2 linked regions of the Rhizobium lentis genome follow. The protein of the gene in region 2 interacts with the protein of the main gene of each other region in a pairwise test. Links are inferred from orthologs where the notes say so. Each region holds a gene or a part of one and is shown on either strand. Other genes may lie near its edges.

Evidence for each region.
Region 1: the proteins of J0663_RS27685 (region 2) and ptsN interact in binary tests that used the Escherichia coli proteins (3 or more experiments, as listed by UniProt). The link is inferred for Rhizobium lentis from one-to-one orthologs.

The regions. Positions count from the first base shown.
Region 1 is NZ_CP071454.1:2,241,988-2,250,672, forward strand. The notes cover bases 3,897-6,622. They hold ptsN (PTS IIA-like nitrogen regulatory protein PtsN), read left to right. Parts: upstream 3,897-4,890; coding sequence 4,891-5,355; downstream 5,356-6,622. Other genes in these bases: hpf (ribosome hibernation-promoting factor, HPF/YfiA family), read left to right, coding at 4,242-4,817; J0663_RS10815 (methyl-accepting chemotaxis protein), read right to left, coding at 5,430-6,622. Outside these bases: LPS export ABC transporter periplasmic protein LptC, read left to right, coding at 1-530; J0663_RS10785 (LptA/OstA family protein), read left to right, coding at 545-1,177; lptB (LPS export ABC transporter ATP-binding protein), read left to right, coding at 1,215-1,991; rpoN (RNA polymerase factor sigma-54), read left to right, coding at 2,136-3,695; more of J0663_RS10815, read right to left, coding at 6,623-7,790; J0663_RS10820 (ribokinase), read right to left, coding at 8,033-8,685. UniProt on the Escherichia coli protein: Seems to have a role in regulating nitrogen assimilation.
Region 2 is NZ_CP071456.1:281,851-291,101, reverse strand. What follows is about bases 2,503-5,794. They hold J0663_RS27685 (sensor histidine kinase), read right to left. Parts: upstream 5,412-5,794; coding sequence 2,703-5,411; downstream 2,503-2,702. Other genes in these bases: kdpC (potassium-transporting ATPase subunit KdpC), read right to left, coding at 5,634-5,794; J0663_RS27690 (response regulator transcription factor), read right to left, coding at 2,503-2,706. Also shown: J0663_RS27705 (sulfate ABC transporter substrate-binding protein), read right to left, coding at 1-93; J0663_RS27700 (porin), read left to right, coding at 451-1,467; J0663_RS27695 (PTS sugar transporter subunit IIA), read right to left, coding at 1,514-1,969; more of J0663_RS27690, read right to left, coding at 2,014-2,502; more of kdpC, read right to left, coding at 5,795-6,203; potassium-transporting ATPase subunit KdpB, read right to left, coding at 6,226-8,286; potassium-transporting ATPase subunit KdpA, read right to left, coding at 8,494-9,251. UniProt on the Escherichia coli protein: Member of the two-component regulatory system KdpD/KdpE involved in the regulation of the kdp operon. KdpD may function as a membrane-associated protein kinase that phosphorylates KdpE in response to environmental signals.

The sequences.
Region 1 (8,685 bases), on a different replicon or contig from region 2:
CGTCGATCGTCGGTGGTGTAGCTGTGGTTCGGGCCTATTTACCGGAGAACATCAAGCTCGAAGGCGCCAAGATCGAGAACGGCAAGGTCGTGATGGAAAAGCCGGCGATATCCGGGCGCAACTCCGACGGCGTCAATTATTCCATGCTTGCCGAAAGGGCGCTGCAGGATATCCGCAATCCCGATCTCATCACGCTCGAGACCATCAAGGCCGCCGTGCCGATGAATGACGGCCTGATTGCCCGCGTCGTCGCCTCGACTGCCGATTACAATCGCGCCACCGACAACCTGCACATGACCGAGCCCTTCACCCTGGTGCTGAGCAGCGGCCTCAACGCAAAGTTTCAGTCCGCCCGGCTCGACATCAAGGGCGGAAACATGCGAAGCGACGACCCCGTCACCATCACCAAGGACAATGCCTCCATTGTTGCGCAGACGCTTGAGATAACCGATAAGGGGCGCGTGATCACATTCGAGGGGAATGTTCGCATGAATGTCGATCCATCCACGATTCATAAACAGGGCACTTAACAGCCGGGTCACCCATGACAAAAGATTGTCGCATTTCAGCTTGCAAGACTGGCATAGCATTCGCTGCCGGCGCATTTGCCCTTATTCTGACGGCCTCGGGCGCGGGCGCTCAGTCGACGACCATGTCCGGCATGAAGCTTTCCAACGATCAGCCGATTCAGATCGAAAGCGACAAGCTGGAGATCCACGACCAGGAGCATACCGCCCTTTTCACCGGCAACGTCAAGGTCGTCCAGGGCACGACCACGCTGCAGTCCGGCAAGATGACCGTCTATTACAAGGACAAGGCGGCAAAATCGGGCGCCGGCGCTGCCGCCCAACCCGAGGCGAAGCCGGAACAGTCGGCCTCGCTGGCATCGGGAAGCGCTGACATCGACAAGATCCTGGTGACGGACAAAGTTTACCTGGTCTCGGGCACGCAGACGGCGACGGCGGATGACGGCAGCTTCGACATGGCCTCGCAGACATTCATCCTCACGGCGGATCAGGGAAACAAGGTTATTCTGTCGGACGGGCCGAACGTCTTCACCGGCTGCAAGCTGACCGTTCACATGCAAACCGGCCAGGCGGAGCTTGAAAGCTGCGGCGGGCGTGTCCAGATTCAACTCGATCCGAAATCGCAGCCGAACGCGCAGAAGCAGAACTGAACCGGCCTCCCACGTGAAATTATCATCGCTATCCACCATGTTCGGTCAGCCCGGGCCACAAGCTATGGGTGCCGCCGACAAGAGCCGCTACCAGGGAACGCTGATCGCACGCGGCCTCACGAAGACCTATGCGACTCGTCGTGTCGTCAACGGCGTGTCGTTGGTGGTGCGCCGGGGCGAGGCCGTCGGCCTGCTCGGCCCGAATGGCGCCGGCAAGACGACCTGTTTTTACATGATCACCGGCCTCGTGCCGGTGGATGAAGGCACGATCGAGATCGACGGAAACGATGTCACGACCATGCCGATGTACCGCCGCTCGCGCCTCGGCGTCGGTTACCTGCCGCAGGAAGCCTCGATTTTTCGCGGGCTGACGGTGGAAGAAAATATCCGCGCCGTCCTCGAAGTGCATGTCAAGGACAAGGCCGCGCGCGAGCAGAAGCTGAACGAGCTGCTGGAGGAATTTCATATCCAGAAGCTGCGCAAGAGTGCAGCAGTCGCCCTTTCAGGCGGTGAGCGACGCCGCCTCGAAATCGCGCGAGCGCTGGCGACCGACCCGACCTTCATGCTGCTCGACGAGCCCTTCGCCGGTGTCGATCCGATCTCGGTCGCCGACATCCAGAATCTTGTCCATCATCTGACGGCGCGCGGCATCGGCGTTCTCATCACCGACCACAATGTGCGCGAGACGCTCGGTCTCATCGACCGCGCCTACATCATCCATGCCGGTGAAGTGCTGACCCATGGCCGGGCGAACGACATCGTCAACAACCCGGAAGTGCGCCGGCTCTATCTCGGCGACAAATTCAGCCTCTGATCTCCTGAAATTCACCTTCCCGCGTAGTTCCGCTTGACCAAATGAGATAAAAAAGCAATTTTTGGGCCAAGTTGGATTTCCGTGGCCTGAAGCGTTAACTGGACGCGGTTTCCCGGAGGAATCGAGGGGAGTTTCGCGTCCGTCATGGCACTGTCCGCCAATCTATTCCTGCGCCAGAGCCAGTCCCTGGTCATGACACCGCAACTGATGCAGTCCATCCAGTTGCTGCAGATGACGCATTTCGAGCTGACCCAGTTCATCGCTCAGGAAGTGGAGAAGAACCCGCTGCTCGAATTTCCGTCGAACGACGGCGAGGCGGGCGACGAACGGGCGGCAAGCGACGACGACCAGTATGGCCGCCAACCGGAGGACGCCGGCTCGGACGACGGCGCCGACAACCGTGCCGAGGCGCTCTCCAGCGAATGGTACGACAATGGCGGCAGCGACAGCAGCAGCCGGCTGACCGACGAGCTCGACGCCAATTACACCAATGTCTTTCCCGATGACAGTGCACCGCAGCGACTTGACGCACCGGAACTCGTCGGTCAGTGGAAGTCGATGCCGGGCAGCGCCGAGGGCGCCGATTACGATCTCGACGATTTCGTCGCCGGCCAGGTGTCGCTGCGCGACCATCTCACCCAGCAGATCCCCTTCGTCCTGCCCGATACGAGTGACCGGCTGATCGCGCAGAATTTCGTCGATCAGCTCGACGATGCCGGCTATCTGCAGGCCGATCTCGTCGAGACCGGCGAGCGGCTGGGTGCCAGTCTTGCCAAGGTCGAACACGTGCTTGCCGCCCTCCAGACGCTCGATCCGCCGGGTGTTTTCGCCCGCAGCCTCGCCGAATGCCTGGCGATCCAGCTCAAGCAGAAGGACCGCTACGATCCTGCCATGCAGGCGCTGGTTGAAAATCTCGAACTCCTGGCGCGGCGCGACTTTGCCACGCTGAAGCGGCTCTGCGGCGTCGACGAGGAAGACCTTCTCGACATGCTCGGCGAAATCCGCCAGCTCAATCCGAAGCCCGGCAGCGGTTTCGAGACGGGTGTTTCCGAAGCGATCATGCCCGATGTCGTCGTCAGACCCTCCGCGGAGGGTGGTTGGCTGGTCGAGCTCAATCCGGATACGCTGCCGCGCGTCCTTGTCAATCAGTCCTATTTTTCCCGGATAACGAAGAACGGCGAGGATCACGCCTTTCTTTCCGAGTGCCTGCAGAGCGCCAACTGGCTGACCCGCAGCCTCGATCAGCGGGCAAAGACCATCATGAAGGTGGCCAGCGAGATCGTGCGCCAGCAGGACGCCTTTCTGCTGCACGGCGTCGACCATTTGCGGCCGCTGAACCTGAAGACGGTGGCCGAGGCGATCAAGATGCATGAATCCACGGTCAGCCGCGTCACCTCGAATAAATATATGCTGACGCCGCGCGGCCTCTTCGAGCTCAAATATTTCTTCACCGTGTCGATCGGCGCCGTCGAAGGCGGCGACAGCCATTCGGCCGAGGCCGTGCGTCACAAGATCCGCACGCTCATCATGCAGGAGAGCCCCGACGCGGTGCTCTCCGATGACGATATCGTCGAAATGCTGAAGAAAGGCGGCGTCGATCTCGCCCGCCGCACGGTTGCCAAATACCGGGAAGCGATGAACATTGCTTCCTCGGTCCAGCGCCGCCGTGAGAAGCGGGCGCTCGCCAAGGTCGCGGGCTTCTGACGCTGCCGGCTTCTGCCTCGTCATCGGCGTCGAAATGCTCGGCGGTCTTGGGGAAAACCTGTTTGCCCAGCTTGCCATCATCCTGGCGACCATCCGTTGTGCAGGTGCCGCGGTTTTCGGCAAGACCAGAGGCTTGATCCTGCCGTGCCGGCGGCCGACGGCCTGCATCGGACTGGGCTGCGTCATTTCTCGGCGTCATCGCCATGGCGATCCCGGCAACCCGGGGGTGCGCAACGCAGGCGTGCAACGCGCGACGTGATGAAGGGGGAAATCGCTGGAAGGCGTTTTCCGCAAGGGATTTGCCGCACCTTGTGCGAGCATATCCGGTGTCGATATGCGGCCCTATTGACTTTTCGGTAACCTCTGGCTAGAAGCCCGCCGCAATCGAAGCCGTGAACGGCTTTTTGAAGTTATCCCCATCATCCCAAGGGCGCCGAGGGCCCGCAGGCCCACGCCGATCTTGCTTGAGATTGCGCGAAGTGCTTGGATGAACCCGAGGCTTGGCGTAAACTGATACCCGCAAACGACCATAAGAAGGGAAACTCCATGAGCGTGCGTGTATCCGGGAAACATATGGAAATTGGTGAATCCTTCCGTCAAAAGATCGAGGACCAAATTGGTATGGCCATCACGAAATACTTCGACGGAGGGTATTCCGGCCAGGTCACCGTGGAAAAGGCGAGTTCCCGTTTTTCGGCAGACTGCAAGCTTCATCTCGACAGCGGGGTGGTGCTGCATGCCGCCGGCGAAGCGACGGATCCGCAGCTTGCTTTCGACGCCGCTTCCGAGCGCATCGAGAAGCGTCTGCGTCGCTACAAGCGCAAGCTGAAGGACCATCATGCCGGTAACCACCTGAATGGTTTTGCAGAAGTCTCCTACACAGTTATGGACTCCGTTCCTGATCACGAGGATGAAGTCCCCGACGATTTCGCCCCGGCCATCGTCGCTGAAAGCACGAAGCAGCTGAAGACCATGTCGGTCGCCACCGCCGTGATGGCGCTCGACATGACCGACGAGCCGCTTCTCCTATTCCGTAGCCCCGGCAAGGAACATCTGAATATCGTTTACCGTCGGCACGACGGAAATATTGGCTGGATCGATTCGGCCAATATCAAAGGCTGAGATCAGGGTGGTGAGCGGCGGTATCGCCGTCGCTCCTTGCTTCATCTGATCCCGGCGACAGAAGGAAAAAGAAATGGCATTGGCAGATTTGCTCCATCAGGATGCGATCATTCCCGCCCTCAGAGTAAATTCCAAGAAACAGTTGCTTCAGGAATTGGCGGCAAGAGCCGCGAGGATCACCGGCCTCTCCGAACGGGAGATCTTCGACGTCATCTTGCAACGCGAACGCCTGGGCTCGACCGGCGTCGGCAACGGTATCGCCATTCCCCACGGCAAGCTGGTGAACATTCATTCGATCGTCGGCATCTTCGCCCGTCTGGAGCAGCCGGTCGATTTCGAAGCGCTGGACGACCAGCCGGTCGACCTCGTCTTCCTGCTGCTGGCGCCGGAGGGCGCGGGCGCCGATCATCTCAAAGCCCTGTCGCGCATCGCCCGCGTCCTGCGCGATCATGACCTGGTTGCAAAACTGCGGGCCACCGATTCCGCCTCGGCGATCTACGCCTTCCTCAACGAGGAGCAGACGTCGAACGCTGCCTGAGCCGCATCCATAGCAGAACGAAATAAGGCGCCTGATTTCTCAGGCGCCTCTTTCATTTATCACGGACGGAATGGTCAGAACTCTTCCCAGTTGTCCTGAGCCGCGGCGGCTGAGCCTTGCGATACGGTTGCGGCGCGGCGTATCGCCGGGGCGGCAGCGTGGCGGACGGCAGGAGCGGGTGCGAAATGCGAGGGGGCCGCGGCCGGGGCACGCATCTGCCTCGCCATGGAAGCGAGCGCTGTCGCGTTATTAGAGCCGGAGACTCGGAAGCGTGTGGCAAGCGCCTTCAGCGTCTGTGCCTCGTCGTTGAGGGCGACGCTTGCGGCGGTCGCTTCCTCCACCATCGCCGCATTCTGCTGCGTCACCTGGTCCATCTGGTTCATGGCCTGGTTGATTTCCTTGAGCCCGACCGCCTGTTCGCTGGCCGATGCCGAAATCTGTCGGATGAGGCTGTTGATGCCCATAACTTGTTCGGCGATTTTGTGCAGCGTGCCGCCGGCGCGCCCGACGAGATCGACGCCTTCCTTGACCTGGACGGCTGACGTGTTGATCAGCGTCTTGATCTCCTTGGCGGCATTGGCCGAACGCTGAGCGAGTTCACGCACTTCCTGGGCGACGACGGCGAAACCCTTGCCGGCTTCCCCGGCGCGTGCGGCTTCGACGCCGGCGTTCAACGCCAGGAGGTTCGTCTGGAAGGCGATTTCGTCGATAACGCCGATGATCCGCGAAACCTCGGTCGAAGACTGCTCGATCCCCTGCATGGAGGCGATGGCCTTCTGCACGACTTCGCCCGATTTCTCAGCATCCTGGCAGGCGAGATTGACGTTGTCGGCGGCCGTGCGTGCATTCTCGGCGCTGGAATCGACCTGGGCGGTGAGCTCATTGAGCGCGGCCGCCGTCTCTTCCAGGCTTGCCGCCTGCTGCTCGGTGCGTTTGGCGAGGTCGGAAGCGCTGTTGCTGATCTCGCCGGTGCCGGCGCCGATATTGATCACACTGAGGTTCATTGTGTGGATGGTCTCTTCGAGGCTTGCAAGTGCGGCGTTGAAGTCCTGCTTCAGCTTGCCGTACTCGCCGGGGAACTCTTCGGTGATGCGGTAACCCAGATTGCCCTGCGACAATTCCGAGAGTCCGGCGCCGACGATCGAGACGATGTGACGCTGCAGCGACACCGATTGCTGCCGTTCCGATTCCGAGCGGCTGCGTTCGGTCTCGGCGACCTGCCGCTGGTGAGTGGCCTCGTCTTCGAGGCGCTGGCTGTCGGCGAGCTTGAAGCGGAAGCCTTCGAGCGCCTTTGCGACCGAACCGACTTCATCGGTACGGTCCTGGGCCGCGATGGGTTCTGCATATTCGCCATCGCTGAGCGCCTTGACGCTGGCGACAAGACTGCCGAGAGGCCGCTGCACGAACGAGCGGACGGCGAAATAGAGGGCCAGCATCACCGCGCCGAGCACGATCAGACCGGTGACGATCATCATGTAGGTTTGGGCCTGCACCGGCGCGTTGATCACTGCATGCGGGACGTCGACGAGCACGACCCAGGTGGCGTTGACCCCGGGGACTTCGAATGGATAGACGACGCGGTCGAAGGGGTCGAGGCCGTCATAGCTGAGGTTCTTGACGAGGCCGGGCTGCTTGGTCGACAGCGCCGCCTTGACGACGTCGGCGCCCTCGCCGTCATATTGCTTGGTCATCAGCTCGGGTACCGGCGCGACGATCCAATTGCCTGCCTGCGACAGCAGCGTCACACGGCCGGAGCCGAAGGGGTGCAGCGCCTGCAGCTTATCGGTCAGCGACTTCAGCGAGATGTCGACGCCGCCGACGCCGATCATCTTGCCGCCCGACATGACGGGATAGGCGATGGAGGTCAGCAGCGTTGGTACGTCGGTTCCCTCGGCCATGTAGGGCGTGGTGATCGCGCCCTTGCCGCTGTCGGCAGCAAGCTTCCACCACTCAGCGGTATAATCATTGTCGAAGGTCGAATACTGGACGCCGCCATCCTTGGTTTTCGACCAATAGGGCGTGAAGGCGCCGTTCTTGTTGGTGCCCTCGTCATTGTTGTTGGCGATCTCGGTCGTCTTTCCATCCAGGGCGCCAAGCTGCTCGCAGAACCAGCTGCCAAAGGCGAAGGCATTCTGTTCCAGATTGGCTTTCAGCACGTTGATCATGCCCTTTCGATCGAGCGACTTGCCATCGTGGGCTCGGCCGATGACACCTGACATGCTGCGTGCAGCGCTGGCGAGTTCGCCGACATTGGCGGCGATCTCATTGGCGATCGACTTTGCCTCGATATTGGCTTGATCCATCGTCAGCGTCTGAACGCGAGCCCGGGTCTGCCCTATGAGGAAAAAGTTCGAAGCGATGAGAACAAGTGCGATGGCGATGCCGGTGATGGCGATAAGTTTCGCCGCAAGCGATTTCATGCGAAAAATGAACATGGGTTCCTCAGGCAAGGATGCGCCGAACGGGCATTCTTCGGCGCAGGGGCGAAGGCATGGCTCCGTCATGAAGCAGCCGCATCAGCCGTGGATTCCGCATGCGCGAGGATCCGGCGATCGCTGGGAAGATCGCCGGAGACCTATTAAATTTGAGTGAAACTTAAGTGGTTTATACGAGCAAAACCGCAGGAATCCCCCATTGAATTGAAGGACATCTGGCGACGTTTCGCAGGCAGGCCAGGCTATATTCTGTCTGCGACTTCCCCAGTCAAAGGAATCGACGGTTGCGCTCCTGATTTGAGACATGCAAGTGAACCGGCAACTGCCGCGCGCCGCAGCGCCGCCGGAAAGTCAAGGCCCTCATCGAGGCTGGCGGCGAAATAACCGCAGAAGGTGTCTCCCGCACCGACCGTATCGACGGGGTCGATCGCCAGCCCTTGCGCCCGTGAAATGGCGCCGTCCCGGATGGCTATGACGCCATCGCCGCCGAGCGTCACGATCAGCGTCTGCCCGGTTTCCTGATACAGGCGGACAAGCGCTGCCTCGCGCGCTCCTGCGTCCATGCCGGTCTGTCCGGCAAGCCGCTCGAACTCCGTCTCATTGGCAATGACGATATCGGCCAGCCGGCCGAGACGCGATGCATCGGGGGTCAAGGGGGCGAGGTTGAGGATGCTGGTGATGCCCTTGGTGCGTGCGGCCGATAGCGCGCGTTCGACGGCTGCGACCGGCACCTCAAGCTGCAACATCAGTATGTCGCCTTCGTTCATGCGGCCGATAGCGGTTTCCGCGTCCGCGGGCGCGACCAGGCCGTTGGCGCCCGGCACCACGGCAATCATGTTCTCGCCGTCGCCGCCGACCAGGATAAGCGCCGTTCCTGTGGGACCGTCGACATGCT
Region 2 (9,251 bases):
CTGATCTGCGAATGCCGGGGCAATGCTTCCCATCGCGAAGCTGCCTGCCATGACCGCCGCCGCAAGAAGCCGGGTGAGCCGTTGTGTCTGCATAGGAACCCTCCTGTTGTCTTCTTAACTCTATCAAGTCAGTCGTATAATGAAACGAAGGTTCTTCCTGTTCCGGCCGGGTCGATAGAATGCCATTCCATATAAGCGCGGTTCTTGAAATGGATGTGCCGGAGTTGGCCGCGGCCAATCGCACTTGCGCCGCCGCCTGCCGCAGAAGCGTGTTTTTTCGGCCACAGTTCCTTCACATCAGACGCGAGCGATGCTGATTTTTGCCCAGATTTTGCCGCGATGACACTTGCCGATTCCTATATGGCGACGGTGCGGTTGTATTTGCCGACCGCTACGTGGGGGCATCCTTGAAATGCGCCTCGCATTCCAAACCTGTTAGGGCCATTCAAAATGAATATCAGAACTATCCTTTTTGCCTCCGTTGCCGCCCTTGCCGCGGCCTCCGGAGCACGCGCAGCCGACGCCATCGTGGCGGCGGAACCCGAGCCCGTGGAATATGTTCGCGTTTGCGACGCCTACGGCACGGGGTATTTTTATATTCCGGGAACGGAAACATGCCTTTCCATCGGCGGTTACATCCGTACCGAAGTGCGCTTCGGTGACGATATCTCCGGCGATTCCGACGTAAACTTCTGGACGCGTGGCCAGGTCACCTTCCAGGCCAAGAACGACACCGAGTACGGCACGCTCACCGGCGTCCTGACGCTGCGTTACAATGCCGACAACGCCTCCGATCAGGAAGCTCTGCTGGACGAAGGCTATCTCGACATCGCCGGTTTCCGCGTCGGTAAGCTCTACAGCTGGTGGGATGACGACATGAGCGGCGAGACCGATACCCTCGCCAGCAACGAGACGACCCACAACTCGATCCGCTATCAGTACGAGAACGGCGCGTTCGCGGCCGGCCTCTCGATCGACGAGCTGGAGGAAGACTATGCCACCAAGCCGGGCGAAGGCCCGAACAACTTCGGTGTCGCAGGTCAGGTCTCCTACAAGGCCGGCGCCATCAGCGCTTACCTGCTTGCCGGTTATGATGTCGACACCAGCGAAGTCGCTGTCCGTGGCATCGTCTATGCCGATATCGGACCGGGCACGCTCGGCATCGCCGGCATCTGGGCAAGCGGCGCCAACTACTACTATGAAGAGTCCGAGTGGACGATCGCCGCCGAATACGCCTTGAAGATCAACGACAAGTGGAAGATCACTCCCGGCTTCCAGTATTTCGAAAACATTGCTCTCGAGGCTGACGGCAACGGCTTCACCGGCGGCAGCGCCTACACGACGGGCGTCACGATCGACTACCAGATCGTTGAAGACCTGCGTTCGAAGCTCAGCGTGCAATATCATGATGAGGACGAAGGCGACGACGAAGTCTTCGGCTTCCTGCGCTTCCAGCGCGATTTCTAAGGCTGCCTGACAAGAATGAGGGCGCGGCCTCCGGGCCGCGCCTTTTTCATGCCCGCGAATCGGCGATGAAATCGGAATAGAATTCGTCGACCGTCCTTGCCTTGCGCATGGCGGCGAGCACGCCGTCCGATTGCAGTTGCCGGGCGATGGCAGCAAGCACGTTCAGATATTCGCCGCGATTGTTCTCCCCGAAAAGCAGCACAACGGCGATGTCGGTCGCAATATCGTCGATCGCCTCGAAATCCAGCGGCTGCGCGAAGCGGATGAGAAGGCCGCGCGGGCTGCTCATGGCGTCGATCGCCGCATGCGGGATGGCGATACCATTGCCGATTCCCGTGGAGCCGAGCCTCTCACGCGCTTCGAGTGCCTTCAGGATGGCCTGGCCGTCGACGGAGAAGGCCTTGCCGGCCTTGTCCGCTATGGTCTGCAGCGCGCGCCATTTTGTCGACATCGACACGCCGATGAAGGTGTGTTCCGGCCGGATGATGTTGGGAAGGTTCATGTCATTCTCGATACTGTTCGGGCAGCGGGAGGGAGAGGAGGATGTCAGTCCGGTTCCCTGAGCCGGTAGCCGACGCCGGTCTCGGTGGTGATATAGTGCGGCTGGTCGGGGCTTTGCTCGACCTTTTGCCTGAGTTGCCTGACATAGACGCGCAGATACTGCACGTCCGCCGCCGGACCCCATATCTGCTTCAAAAGAAACTGGTGTGTCAGCACCTTGCCGGCGTGCTGGGCGAGCACGCGCAGGATGTCGTATTCTTTCGGCGACAGTTTTACTTCCTTGTCGTCTACCCGGACGATGCGCTTGACCAGATCGATCGACAGTCCGCCGGTCTGGAAGATCGCCTTTTCTCCCTGCTGTTGAAGGCGGTGGCGCAGCGCCACGCGGATGCGGGCGCCGAGCTCGTTGATGCCGAAAGGCTTGGTGACGTAATCGTCGGCGCCGCTTTCCAGCGCCCTGACGATGCCGGCCTCGTCGGTGCGGCTGGACAGGATGACGACGGGCATGGACAGCCCTTCGTCGCGCCACTCCTGCAAGAGGTCGTGGCCCGGTTTGTCGGGCAGGCCGAGGTCGAGCACGATGAGATCGGGCATATCGTCGGCAACCGATTGGCGGGCGGCGCTAGCATTCGGCGCCTCCTGCACCTCGTAGCCCTGCGCGGTCAGGCCGACGCGCAGCAGCTTGCGGATTGGAGGCTCGTCGTCGACGACGAGGATTTTGACGGCTGAACCGGTCATTTGAGTTCATCCAGTTTGGGAATGTCATTGGGTATCGGCAGGCGGATGGTGAAGACGGCGCCCGTGCGGCCTCTGCGGTTGCCGGCGGCGATCGTGCCGCCCATCGCCTCGATGAAGCCGCGGCAGATGGACAGGCCGAGGCCGGTGCCGGCGCGTACCTGATCGCCCTTGCGCACGCGGTAGAAGGTGTCGAAGACCCGGGTGAGATCGGCCGGCGGGATGCCCGGCCCTTCGTCCGAAACCTGCACGACGACGTTGTCGGCGTCCGCCCAGCCCTCGATGTGGATAACCGATCCTTCGGGCGCGTATTTCGCGGCATTGTCGAGCAGATTGAAGATGACCTGCTCGAACAGGACGGGATCCACCCGCACCATCGGCAGGTCGGCGGGGATGCTCATCTCGGTCTTGTGGCGCTCGAGGATCTTTGTGGCGCGGGCCAGTGCGCTGCCGACGATATCGCCTGCATAGTGCAGAGCGGAGTTCGGCTCCATTGCACCGGATTCTATCTTGGTCATGTCGAGCAGGTTGGCGATGAAGCGGTTGAGCCGCTCGGACTCGTCGACGACGGTGGAGAGCAGGTCGTTGCGGTCCTCCTCCGGCATCGAGGCAAAATAATCGCGCAGCGTGCCGGCGGCGCCGAGGATGGCGGCCAGCGGCGTCTTCAGATCATGCGAGATCGAGGTGAGCAGGGCAGAACGCAGCCGGTCGGCCTCGGCCGCAAGCCGTGCCCGGTCGACATCGGCGACAAGCTGGACCCGTTCGATCGCCAGGGCCGCCTGGTCCGCCAGCGCATCGAGCAGGCGCTGCTGCTCCGGCGTCAGCAGCGGCCCGTCGCGGCGGTCGCTATCGAGGCCGATCACGCCGACGGCGGTGCGTCCGGTTCGAAGCGGCACGTAGAGGCGCTTGGCGCCGGGCAGGGTATCGGCGCCGCGGCCGGCGGCGTGATTGTGCTCCCATGCCCAGCGCGCCGCGGCGATATCGGCCTCGTCGAGCGTATCGTCGGGCGGATAGCCGGCCTTGACGGCGATACTGCCCTCTTCCGGCAGCAGCAGCACGACGCGGACCTTCAACATCGAGGCGAGCTGGAAGGCGGTCGCCCAGAGCACGTCGTCGAGCGTGCCGGTACCCGCGAGCTTCTTCGAGAAGAGATAGAGATCCTCCGTCGTGCGCGCCCGCTGCCGGGCGGCTGCGGCTTGGCGCTGCACGGTTGCGGTAAGGTTGCTGGCGATGATGGCGACGCCTAGGAAAAAGAACAGGGCCAGCACGCTTTCAGGGTCGCTGATCGTCAGCGTGTAGCGCGGCGGCAGGAAGAAGAAGTTGAACGACAGCGCGCCGAGAATGCAGCTGTAAAGCGCCGGCCGCAGGCCATGGATGACTGCGGAGGTCAGCACCGCCATCAGGAAGACAAGAGCGAGGTTGCGCACGTCGAGCACCTGGTCGAGCACGACGCTGACCGCGAGCGCAATGGCCACGTAGACGGTCGCCAGCAGATAGGCTCTTAAATCCAGCGGTGGCGCGGTCGGGGCGGCCCTGACGCCGCGGGCGATCGTGCCATCCTTCTCGTTGCCCGAAATGACGTGGACGCTGATTTCGCCGGTCTTGCGGATCAGCTCGTCGGTGATCGAATGGCTCCACCAGTCGCGCCATGTCGGCTTTTTCGGAGCGCCGATGACGATATGGGTGACGTTGTTGGCGGTCGCATGGCGAACCAGTTCCTCGGCCACTTCGCGGCCGGGAATGGTGATCGCCTCGCCGCCCAGCTGTTCGGCAAGGCGCAGCGTCGCGGCGACCGTGTCGCGCTCGGCTTCGGTCAGGCTGATGGAGCGGTTGGTTTCGATGTAGACGGCGGCCCAGGGCGCACGCAGCCGCGAGGCCATGCGCGAGGCATATCGCACCAGCGAAGCCGAGCGCGGGTGATGGTCGACCGAAACGAGCACCCTTTCACCCGCCGCCCAGGGGCCGGAAATGGCATGCGCCTGCATATGGGTGAGCAGCTGGTCGTCGACGCGTTGGGCGGTTTTGCGCAGGGCAAGCTCCCTGAGCGCCGTCAGGTTGCCTGGGGTGAAATAGTTGGTCAGCGCCCGTTCCGCCGTTTTCGGCATGTAGACCTTCCCGTCATGCAGGCGCTTGATGAGATCGTCAGGAGTCAGGTCGATGATCTCGACGTCATCGGCAAGGTCGATGATCGAGTCCGGCACCGTCTCGCGTACGCGGATGCGGGTGATCTGCGAGACGACGTCGTTCAGGCTCTCGACATGCTGGATGTTCAGCGTTGTATAGACGTCGATGCCGCGATCGAGCAGTTCCTTGACGTCGAGATAACGCTTCGGATGACGGCTGCCCTCGGCATTGGTATGGGCGAGCTCGTCGACCAGCACGAGACCGGGCCGGCGGGCGAGGATGCCGTCGAGATCCATTTCCTCGAGCGTCTGACCGCGATAGGCAACCTTCACCCGCGGAATGATCTCGAAGCCGGCAAGCAGCGCCTCGGTCTCCTTGCGGCCGTGGGTCTCGACGACGCCGATGACGACATCGCGACCGTCGGCGAGTTTGGCCCGGCCTGAGATCAGCATCTCATAGGTCTTGCCGACGCCGGGCGCGGCGCCCAGGAAGATCTTCAGACGGCCTCGCATCTCCGCCCGGGCTTTTTCGAGAAGCGCATCGGGCGAGGGCCTGCCGGCCTGGTCGCGATTGTCGTCTGGCATGTGGTTTGGTCTTTCTGCCGATGCGTGTACTTAGGGTGAGCGCTACGCTTCCTTCTCCCTCATTCCCTTCCTCGGGCCTTGCCCGAGGGACGTCACAGGAATCTAGCCACGCGAAGTCCTTCGCGTGAAAGGAGTCTCCTGCGTCGCCGACGCGACGCTGCTGGATCCCTGTGACAAGCACAGGGATGAGGGAGGAGGAGAAGTCGCATCACAACCACAACCTCACTCAGTCATAGAAGCATCAAGGCTCTGGTTCAACGCTAGAACATTGACGGTGGGTTCGCCGAGAATTCCAAGCTCGCGGTCATGGACGGCGCCGTCGACGAGCGCCTTGACCTTGGCTTCATCCAGGCCTCGCGCCTTGGCGACGCGCGGCACCTGGAAGTAGGCGGCCTCGGGCGAGATATCGGGATCGAGCCCGCTGCCGGAGGCGGTGACGAGGTCGGCAGGCACCTCGGCGTCGGGGTTTGCCGCCTTGGCGGCGTCATAGTCGCCCTTGACCCGGTCGATCAGCTTCTGGCTGGTCGGGCCGAGGTTCGAACCGCTGGAGGCGGCGGCATTGTAGCCGTCGCCGGCGGCCGAGGGGCGGCCATGGAAATACTTGTCGCTGGTGAAGGCCTGGCCGATCAGCGTCGAACCGATCACCTTGCCATCCTTCTCGATCAGGCTGCCATTCGCCTGGGCGGGGAAGAGGGCCTGGGCGGCTCCGGTCATGGCGAGCGGATAAAGCAGGCCGGTTATGGCGGTGGTGGCAACGATCATGACGACTGCCGGGCGAAATTCTTTCAACATTGTTCCTAACTCCGTGACGTGTTCAGGCGAGGCCGAAGGCCGCGACGGCCATATCGATCGCCTTGATGCCGATGAAGGGGACGACGATGCCGCCGAGACCGTAGATCAGCAGGTTGCGTGAGAGCAGCGCGCCGGCGCCGATCGGACGGTAGCGGACACCCTTCAGCGACAGCGGGATCAGCGCAATGATGATGAGCGCGTTGAAGATGATCGCCGAGAGGATGGCGCTTTGCGGCGTCGACAGTCCCATGATGTTCAGAATGCCGAGCTGCGGGTAAAAGGTCAGGAACATCGCCGGGATGATGGCGAAGTATTTGGCGATGTCGTTGGCGATCGAAAAAGTTGTCAGCGCGCCGCGCGTCATCAACAGCTGCTTGCCGATTTCGACGATCTCAATGAGCTTCGTCGGGTCGCTGTCGAGATCAACCATGTTGCCGGCCTCGCGAGCAGCGACCGTGCCGGTGTTCATGGCGACGCCGACATCGGCCTGGGCGAGCGCCGGCGCATCGTTGGTGCCGTCGCCGCACATGGCGACGAGTTTGCCCTTGGACTGTTCCTCGCGCATCAGTGCCAGCTTCATCTCCGGTGTCGCCTGGGCGAGGAAGTCGTCGACGCCGGCTTCGGCGGCGATGGCCGCTGCCGTCAACGGGTTGTCGCCTGTTATCATCACGGTGCGGATGCCCATGCGCCGTAGTTCCGTGAAGCGCTCGCGGATGCCGCCCTTGACGATGTCCTTCAGCTGGATGACGCCGAGCAGTCTGCCGTCGCGGGCAACGGCGAGCGGCGTGCCGCCCAACTTGGCGACCTCGTCTGATATCGACTGGAGTTCGCGCATCACTTCACTGCCGTTCCTCGAGGGCGCGTCGCCATTGACATGAGCGAGGATGGCGTCGACCGCACCCTTGCGGATCGAGGCGCCTTCGAGATCGACGCCGCTCATGCGGGTCTGGGCGGCAAAGGGCACGAAAGTAGCCTTGAGGCTCGCCATGTCGCGGCCGCGGATCGCATATTTTTCCTTGGCGAGCACGACGATCGAGCGGCCTTCCGGCGTTTCGTCGGCCAGCGAAGCAAGCTGGGCGGCATCGGCGAGCTCCTGCTCGGTAACGCCGCGGACCGGGCGGAAGGCCGTCGCCTGGCGGTTGCCGAGCGTGATCGTGCCGGTCTTGTCGAGCAGCAGCGTGTCGACGTCGCCGGCTGCTTCGACGGCGCGGCCGGACATGGCAAGCACGTTGAAGCGAACGAGGCGATCCATGCCGGCAATGCCAATCGCCGAAAGGAGCGCACCGATCGTTGTCGGGATCAGCGTAACGAAGAGGGCGACGAGCACGATGATCGGGATCGAACCGCCGGCATAGGCGGCAAAACTCGGAATCGTCGCGGTGGCGAGCACGAAGATCAGCGTCATGCCGGCGAGCAGGATGTTGAGCGCAATCTCATTCGGCGTCTTCTGGCGCTGCGCGCCTTCGACAAGCGAAATCATCCGGTCGAGGAAGGTGGAGCCGGCTGCCGCGGTGATACGCACGCGGATCCAGTCGGAGAGCACCTGGGTGCCGCCGGTGACCGCCGAACGGTCGCCGCCGGATTCGCGGATGACAGGGGCGGATTCGCCGGTGATCGCCGCTTCGTTGACGGAGGCGACCCCTTCGATGACTTCGCCGTCGGAAGGGATGATGTCGCCCGCTTCGACGAGCACGATATCGCCGACCTTGAGGCTGGTGCCCGCCACCATGCGGTAGTCTCTGCCATTGTTGGAGGTCAGCAGCTTGGCCTGGGTTTCGGTGCGCGCCTTGCGCAGCGAATCCGCCTGCGCCTTGCCGCGGCCTTCGGCGACGGCCTCGGCGAAATTGGCAAAGAGCACGGTGAACCAGAGCCAGAGATTGATCTGGAAGGAGAAGCCGAGATTGCCGTTGCCGGCGATGAGGTCGCGCAGGAAGAGGACGGTTGTCAGCACCGAGACCGTGGCCACGACAAACATGACCGGGTTTCTGGCCAGCGCGCGGGGGGCGAGCTTCTTGAAGGCGGCACCGATGGCCGGAATGAGGATGCGAGAATCCAGGATGCTCGCGGATTTTGCCTGGCTCATAAGAGACTCCAGCTTTGAAACGAGGATGGCGAACCTTTGCGGTCAGCCCTGTAAAATCTTGAAAATCGCCACAGCAACCAGCAGGCCTGCCATCATCACCAGGATGACGTCGGAGGCTTGGGGGCCCGGCCCATGTCTCCGTCCCGGCGCGCCGGGGCGGCGATGGATGCTGTGGCGAAGCCGGCGACGGAGGATCATGGCATCACCTCAGAAGGTCTGGCCGGCGATCATGACCAGGTGCTCGACGATCGGGCCAAGGGCCAGCGCGGGGAAGAAGGTCAGGCCGCCGACGATCAGGATCGTGCCGACAAGCAAGCCGACGAACAGCGGACCGTCCGTCGGGAACGTGCCGGCCGAGGCTGGGGCCGCCTTCTTGGTGATCAGCGAGCCGGCGATGGCAAGCGCCGGGATGATGACCAGGAACCGGCCCATCAGCATGCCGATGCCGAGCGTGACGTTGTACCAGGGCGTATTGCCGGTCAGGCCGCCGAAGGCCGAGCCGTTGTTGGCCGCTGCCGACGTATAGGCATAGAGGATCTCGGAGAAGCCGTGGGGGCCGGCGGTGCCGATCGAGGCGACGGCGAAGGGCAGCACGGTGGCGATCGCGGTGAAGACGAGCATGGCGAGCGGCAGGCAGAGGATGGCGAGAACGGCCATCTTCATTTCCTTCGCCTCGATTTTCTTCCCCAGATATTCCGGCGTGCGGCCGACCATCAGGCCGGCGACGAAGATGGCGACGATGATGAAGAGCAGGATGCCGTAGAAGCCGGCGCCGACACCGCCGACGATGATCTCGCCGAGCTGCATGTTGATCAGCGGGATCAGGCCGCCGAGTGCGGTGAAGCTGCCATGCATCGCATTGACCGCGCCGCAGGAGGCGGCGGTGGTGATGACGGCGAAGAGTGAGGACAGGGCGACGCCGAAGCGCACCTCCTTGCCTTCCATATTGCCGCCGCCAAGACCGA